Regions from separate parts of the Massilia sp. IC2-476 genome, predicted to be linked through region 2. Evidence: riboswitches for the same ligand, from Rfam matches in the RefSeq annotation. Region 2 holds a riboswitch; the other holds the start of a gene.

Region 1 (3,629 bases), on a different contig from region 2:
GCCGGTGGTGCGCTTGGCAACCAGCGACTCGACGTCGATGCCGTCGATCAGGTCGATCGGGTCGAGCGTGTTGCCCTTCGACTTCGACATCTTCTGGCCCTGGCTGTCGCGCACCAGGCCGTGCACGTACACGGTCTCGAACGGTACCTTGCCGGTAAAGTGGCTCGTCATCATCACCATGCGGGCGACCCAGAAGAAGATGATGTCGAAACCGGTTACCAGCACGGAGGAAGGCAGGAAGTGCTTCATGTCCGCGGTTTCTTCCGGCCAGCCCATGGTCGAGAAGGGCACCAGGGCCGAGGAGAACCAGGTATCGAGCACGTCGTCGTCACGGCGCAATTCGCCGGCGATGCCTTGTGCGGCGGCCTTGGTCCTGGCTTCTTCTTCGCTGCGGGCGACGACGATCTCGCCGTTCTCGCCATACCATGCCGGGATGCGGTGGCCCCACCACAGCTGGCGCGAGATGCACCAGTCCTGGATGTTGCCCAGCCACTGGTTGTAGGTGGTGGTCCAGTTCTCCGGCACGAACTTGATCTGGCCGCTCGCGACCTTCTCCAGCGCGACTTCGGTGATCGACTTGCCCGGGTTGAAGGTGCCTTCCGGCGCCGGCTTGCTCATGGCGACGAACCACTGGTCGGTCAGCATCGGCTCGATGACGACATTGGTGCGGTCGCCACGCGGGACCATCAGCTTGTGCGGCTTGACCTGCTCGAGCAGGCCTTGCGCGTCGAGGTCGGCGACGATCTGCTTGCGCGCGGCGAAGCGGTCCAGGCCCTGGTACTGGGCCGGGCCGTTTTCGTTGATCTTCGCGTCCAGCGTGAAGATGTTGAGCGGCGCAAGGCCGGCGCGCTGGCCGACCGCGTAGTCGTTGAAGTCGTGGGCCGGGGTGATCTTCACGCAGCCGGTGCCGAATTCCTTGTCGACGTAGCTGTCCGCGATCACCGGGATCTGGCGGCCGGTCAGCGGCAGGGTCAACAGCTTGCCGACTAGGCTCGTATAGCGCTCGTCGGTCGGGTCGACCGCCACGGCGACGTCGCCCAGCATGGTTTCAGGACGGGTGGTGGCGACCGTCAGGTGGCCCGAGCCGTCGGCAAGCGGGTACTTGATGTACCACATCGAGCCGTCTTCTTCCTGCGAGTCGACTTCCAGGTCCGATACCGCCGTGCCCAGCACCGGGTCCCAGTTGACCAGGCGCTTGCCGCGGTAGATCAGGCCCTGTTCGTACAGGCGCACGAAGACTTCCGCCACGGTTTTCGAGCGGGTCTCGTCCATGGTGAAGTATTCGCGCTGCCAGTCCGGCGAGGTGCCCATGCGGCGCATCTGGCCGGTGATGGTGTTGCCCGACTTTTCCTTCCACTCCCAGACCTTTTCCACGAAGGCTTCGCGGCCGAGGTCGTGGCGCGAGATTTTCTGCGCGTCGAGCTGGCGCTCCACCACGATCTGGGTCGCAATGCCGGCGTGGTCGGTGCCCGGGATCCACGCGGTGTTATAGCCGCGCATCCGGTAGTAGCGGGTCAGGCCGTCCATGACGGTCTGGTTGAAGGCATGGCCCATGTGCAGGGTGCCGGTCACGTTCGGCGGCGGCAGCTGGATGCTGAACGACGGCTTGCCGTCCTCCATGGTGGCGGTGAAGTAACCGCGCTTTTCCCACTCGGTGCGCCAGTATTGTTCAATGTCTGCGGGCTCGAAAGACTTGGCTAATTCCATGATGTGGTGGCGTAAAAATTGTGCGAAAAGAACCATTATAGAGTAGATGGCGCTATAATCCGGCCCGCTGCGTCCGGGAAGCCGGGCGCGGCACACGCTAGGGGTCCTGTTGTCGCAGATATGCAAATCCGCGACACGGGTGAGAAATACCCTCCGAACCTGATCTGGATAATGCCAGCGAAGGGAAGCAGTCAGAAGCAGGCCTGAGGTGCGCACGCGCCTGCGCGGCCGTACTGGCACACTCCTTTGCTGGCTCCGCAAAGGAGCCACATGAACGCACCGCACAAGTTTGAAGCCGCGACCGCCACGGTCGACCAGGCGGCGATCGAACCCTTCCCCAACTCGCGCAAGGTCTACATCGAAGGCAGCCGGCCCGACATCCGCGTGCCGATGCGCGAGATCTCGCAATCGCCCACGCCCGACAGTTTTGGCGGCGAAGCCAATCCGCCGCTGTTCGTCTACGACACATCCGGGCCGTACACCGACCCGCTGGCTTCCATCGATGTGCGTCGCGGCCTGGGCACGCCGCGCCTGCCGTGGATCCTCGAACGCGGCGACACCGAGGAGCTGCCAGGTCCCACCTCCGACTACGGCAAGGCGCGCCTGGCCGACCCGGCGCTGGCCGCGCTGCGCTTCGAGCTGCAGCGCACCCCGCGCCGCGCGAAAGCGGGCCGCAACGTCACCCAGATGCACTACGCGCGCCAGAGCATCGTCACCCCCGAGATGGAATTCATCGCCCTGCGCGAAAACCTGCGGCGCAAGGAATATCTCGCTTCGCTGGTCGATTCCGGTCCGATGGGCGCGCGCGTGGCCAGCCTGATGGCGCGCCAGCATCCTGGCCAGTCCTTCGGCGCCAGCATCCCGCCTGAAATCACACCGGAATTCGTGCGCCAGGAAGTGGCGCGCGGCCGCGCCATCATCCCCGCCAACATCAACCACCCGGAAATCGAACCGATGATCATCGGCCGCAACTTCCTGGTGAAGATCAACGCCAACATCGGCAACTCGGCCGTGACCTCGTCCATCGGCGAGGAAGTCGAAAAGATGACCTGGGCAATCCGCTGGGGCGCCGACAACGTGATGGACCTTTCGACCGGCAAGCATATCCACGAGACGCGCGAATGGATCATCCGTAACTCGCCGGTGCCGATCGGGACGGTGCCGATCTACCAGGCGCTGGAAAAGGTCGGCGGCAAGGCCGAGGAACTGACCTGGGAAATCTACCGCGACACCCTGATCGAGCAGGCGGAGCAGGGTGTCGACTACTTCACCATCCACGCCGGCGTGCGCCTGGCCTACGTGCCGATGACGGCCAAGCGCCTGACCGGCATCGTCTCGCGCGGCGGCTCGATCATGGCCAAGTGGTGCCTGGCCCACCACCAGGAATCCTTCCTGTACACGCATTTCGAAGAGATCTGCGAGATCATGAAGGCCTACGACGTGTCCTTCAGCCTGGGCGACGGTCTGCGCCCCGGCTCGATCTTCGATGCCAACGACGAAGCCCAACTGGCCGAACTGAAGACCCTGGGCGAGCTCACGCAGATCGCGTGGAAGCACGACGTCCAGACCATGATCGAGGGCCCGGGCCACGTGCCGCTGCACCTGATCAAGGAGAACATGGACCTGCAGCTGGAGCAGTGCAGCGAGGCGCCGTTCTACACCCTGGGGCCGCTGACCACCGACATCGCGCCCGGCTACGACCACATCACTTCCGGCATCGGCGCCGCCACCATCGGCTGGTACGGCACCGCCATGCTGTGCTACGTCACGCCCAAGGAGCACCTGGGCCTGCCCGACAAGCAGGACGTCAAGGACGGCATCATCACCTACAAGATCGCGGCCCACGCCGCCGACCTGGCCAAGGGCCACCCGGGCGCGCAGATGCGCGACAACGCGCTGTCCAAGGCACGCTTCGAGTTCCG
Region 2 (3,629 bases):
TTGCTGCCGACAGTATTCTAGTTCTCCCCTGACCAGAGGGCGGAGCAATTCCCGTTTGCGTTCGCGGTCATCGGGGTGGACGTAGTCGAAGCAGGACCTGCCGAGGGAGGCGGCGACCGGAAAGCCGGTGAGCGTTTCCCAGGCGGCATTCAGGAACACCCAGTGTCCCGCTTCATCGGCCTGGAACACGACTTCCTGCAGGTCGTCGAGGACGCTTTCGGCACGCGCTTCGTTGGCATGATCGAGCATGTGTAGGTTCATTGGGGGTTCAGGCCTGGTAAGGGAGTGCCGGTTGGCGCGCCGCATCCGCCTCGTCCAGCTGGAAGATCCCGACCACGGCATTGAGCTGCGCCGCCTGGACGCGCAGCGATTCCGCTGCGGCCGCCGCTTCGTCGACCAGGGACGCGTTCTGCACCGTCATCTCGTCCAGGCCGGCGATGGCGCTGTCCACGCGTTCGATGTCGGCGCGCTGCGAAGCGGTGGCGCTGCTTATGTGGCCAATGATGCCGGTGACGCGATGCACCCCCTCGACCACCCGGCGGATAGTGCCGCCAGTCTGGCCCACCAGCGTGGCGCCGGCGTCGACCTTGGCGACCGAATCCTCGATCAGTGCCTTGATTTCCTTCGCCGCGGCGGCCGAACGGTGCGCCAGGTTGCGTACTTCGCCGGCGACGACCGCGAAACCGCGTCCCTGTTCGCCCGCCCGCGCCGCTTCCACGGCCGCATTCAGCGCCAGGATATTGGTCTGGAAGGCGATGCCGTCGATGACCGAAATGATGTCGACGATCTTTTTCGAGGACTCGTGGATCAGTTCCATGGTCGCGACCACCTGCTCGACCGCCGCCCCGCCCTCTTCCGACACGACCGATGCCGTTCCGGCAAGTTCACTGGCCTGCTGCGCATACTCCGCGTTCTGCTGCACGGTCTCGACCAGGTGAGACATCGAGCTGGCTACCTGGGCCAGCGCGGCGCCCTGCGTTTCGGTACGCCTGGACAGGTCGCTGTTGCCAGTGGCGATCTCGGACGAGGCCGCGGCGATCGCCTCGGTCCCCTGGCGCACCTTGGTCACGATGTCGGACAGTTCGCCGCGCATGGTCGCCATCGCCTGCATCATGCTGCCGGCGCCCGCGCGCGAGGTGTCCACCGGATGGTACAGGCGACCTTCGGCAATGGCGCGCGCCACGCTGGACGCCTGCGCCGGCTCCCCGCCCAGCTGGCCTAGCAGGCTGCGCACGATCACCATGCCGACCAGGGCGCACAGGACCACCGACACCGCGCTCAGGCCCGAGATCCAGTAGCGCGCGCCGGCGGCCTCGGCTTCGGTGGCCGCGCTGGAGTCCGCATTGCGCTGCTGCAGGGCATGCACCAGCACGTCGATGTCGGCAACGATCCGGCGGCGCAGGGGACTGCACTCCTCGACCAGGAACAGGCCGAAGGCTTCCATGTCACCGGACGCCCGGTAGGCCTTCGGACGCTCCAGCTCCCTGGCCATGGCCAGCATGCCTTCCTTGACCTTGCGGTACTGCGGCTCCTGGCCCAGCACCGGATCCAGGCGCGCCAGGGCCGCCAGGTAATCCGTCTTGAACGCCTCGACCAGGTCGAGTTCGCGGCGTGCGGAGGCGTCGTCCTTGAAGATGTAGGCGTTGCGCGCGGCGATGCCGGTCTGGGCCAGCGCTTCGCGGGCGGCGTACAAGGGCTCGAGCTGCTCGTTGCGCACCGTGTTCGAGGCATGCAGGGCGCCCTGGATACTGTTGACGCGGCTGATCGAGAAGACGGCCAGGATCAGGGTGATGGCGAGGACCAGTCCGAATGCGAGGTAGAGCTGCCTGGCGATACCGCTATGTTGTAGGAAATTCATGATCGATATGGAGTTGTTTGTTCTGCTCGTCATTTTAATCATATTTGAACAGAGATTTCCAAGCGTCAACAAAATATATCGAATTTATCGATTTACGTTGGGTTTACGCACTGCGATCGGATTGGCCTCCCAGACGGTTCTTTGTTGCCAGATTCGCCACGGCCGCCATCGTCCGTGGTACACTGCCGCCTCGCTAGGGGTCCTGGTGCGCGTTCAGAACGCGCTGCCGGGTGAGAGATACCCTTCGTACCTGATCTGGATAATGCCAGCGAAGGAAAGCGCAACGCAGTGCCCATTCTTGTTTGCCCTTCCCCCACGTTGGCTCCGGCTTTTTGATTAAAAGCAGCGCGCCAAGTTTCGTGCGCGGCGCGCGAAGACGAGCAAACCCATGACATTCAACCTGAAGCATTCCGTCCTTGCCTGCGCCATCCTGCAGGCCTTCTCCACGAGCGCCTCGGCCCAGCAGGACCAGGGCGTGACCTCGGTGGTCGTCACCGGCAGCCGCTGGGTCACCAGCGACCGCGCCAGCATCGGCGGCTTTTCGGAGACGCCGCTGCTCGACACCCCGGCCTCGATCACGGCGATCAGCCGCACCCAGATGCTGGACCTGTCGATCCGCAGCGCCACCGACGCCGCCCGCTTCGACGCCTCGGTCGGCGACGCCTACAACGCGATCGGCTACGCCGAGCAGTTCTCGATCCGCGGTTTCGCCCTCGACAACGCCACCAGCTACCGCAAGGACGGCATCGCGATCCCTGCCGACACCCAGATCCCGCTCGAGAACAAGGAACGCATCGAGATCCTGCGCGGCCTGGCCGGCCTGCAGGCGGGCGTGGCGGCGCCGGGCGGCATGGTCAACTTCGCTACCAAGCGCCCGACCAATACGCCGCTCCGTTCGGTGCTGGTGGGTGCGGGCGAGCGCGGCACCGTGCACGGCTCGATCGACCTGGGCGGGCGCTTCGAAGACCGTCGCTTCGGCTATCGCATCAATGCCGCTGCGGAGGACCTGAAATCATATGTGCGCGGCGCCGACGGCGAGCGCCAGTTCGTCTCCAGCGCCTTCGACTGGCAGATCAGCCCCGATGCGCTGCTGCAGTTCGATGTCGACCACCAGCACAAGTCGCAGATCACCGCGCCCGGCTACCAGCTGCTGCGCAACGAAGTGCTACCGACCGGGATCTCGGCCAAGACCCTGCTGAATAATCAGCGCTGGGCCAAGCCGGTGGAAACCGACAGCAGCAACCTGGGCCTGCGCTTCGAGTACCGTCTCAGCCCCGACTGGACGGCGACGATCACGGCCAACAAGCACTGGTTCAAGCGCGACGATTACACCGCCTTCCCCTACGGCTGCAGCAACGAAGGCGACGGCTTCTATCCGGGCTACTGCTCGAACGGCGACTACGACGTCTACGACTACCAGAGCGTTGGCGAGCGCAAGAACCCGTGGGGCGCACAGGCCATGCTGCAGGGCCGCTTCGCGACGGGCGCCGTACGCCACCAGCTGACCGTCGGCGCTTCCATGTCGGAGCGCCACGACAGCTTCGGCGAATATGTCTATGACTACGCCGGCTCCAGCAACATCTACAACAACCAGCTGGTCGATCCGGCCCCGGGCAATCCGCGCACCGGCCCCGTGATGGAGCGCCGCAGCGACCGCGAAAGCGCCCTGTTCGTGCAGGACGTGGCGATGCTGACCGAACAGCTCACGCTGCACGCCGGCCTGCGCTGGACGAAGCTCAAGCGCGACGAGCTGGCCGAGATCGAGCAGGGC

What was found. A riboswitch is a leader RNA that binds a small molecule or an ion and turns the genes downstream of it on or off. The one in region 2 is predicted to bind thiamine pyrophosphate.
Region 1: another riboswitch for thiamine pyrophosphate. It lies ahead of thiC (phosphomethylpyrimidine synthase ThiC); the one in region 2 lies ahead of LK539_RS23200 (TonB-dependent siderophore receptor).

What each region holds. Positions count from the first base shown of each region.
Region 1 is NZ_JAJFER010000002.1:143,742-147,370, forward strand. It holds gene LK539_RS05510 (valine--tRNA ligase) at 1-1,707, opposite strand, end outside; TPP riboswitch at 1,797-1,910, shown strand; gene thiC (phosphomethylpyrimidine synthase ThiC) at 1,978-3,629, shown strand, end outside.
Region 2 is NZ_JAJFER010000012.1:60,445-64,073, forward strand. It holds gene LK539_RS23190 (PAS domain-containing protein) at 1-261, opposite strand, end outside; gene LK539_RS23195 (methyl-accepting chemotaxis protein) at 269-1,858, opposite strand; TPP riboswitch at 2,044-2,152, shown strand; gene LK539_RS23200 (TonB-dependent siderophore receptor) at 2,247-3,629, shown strand, end outside.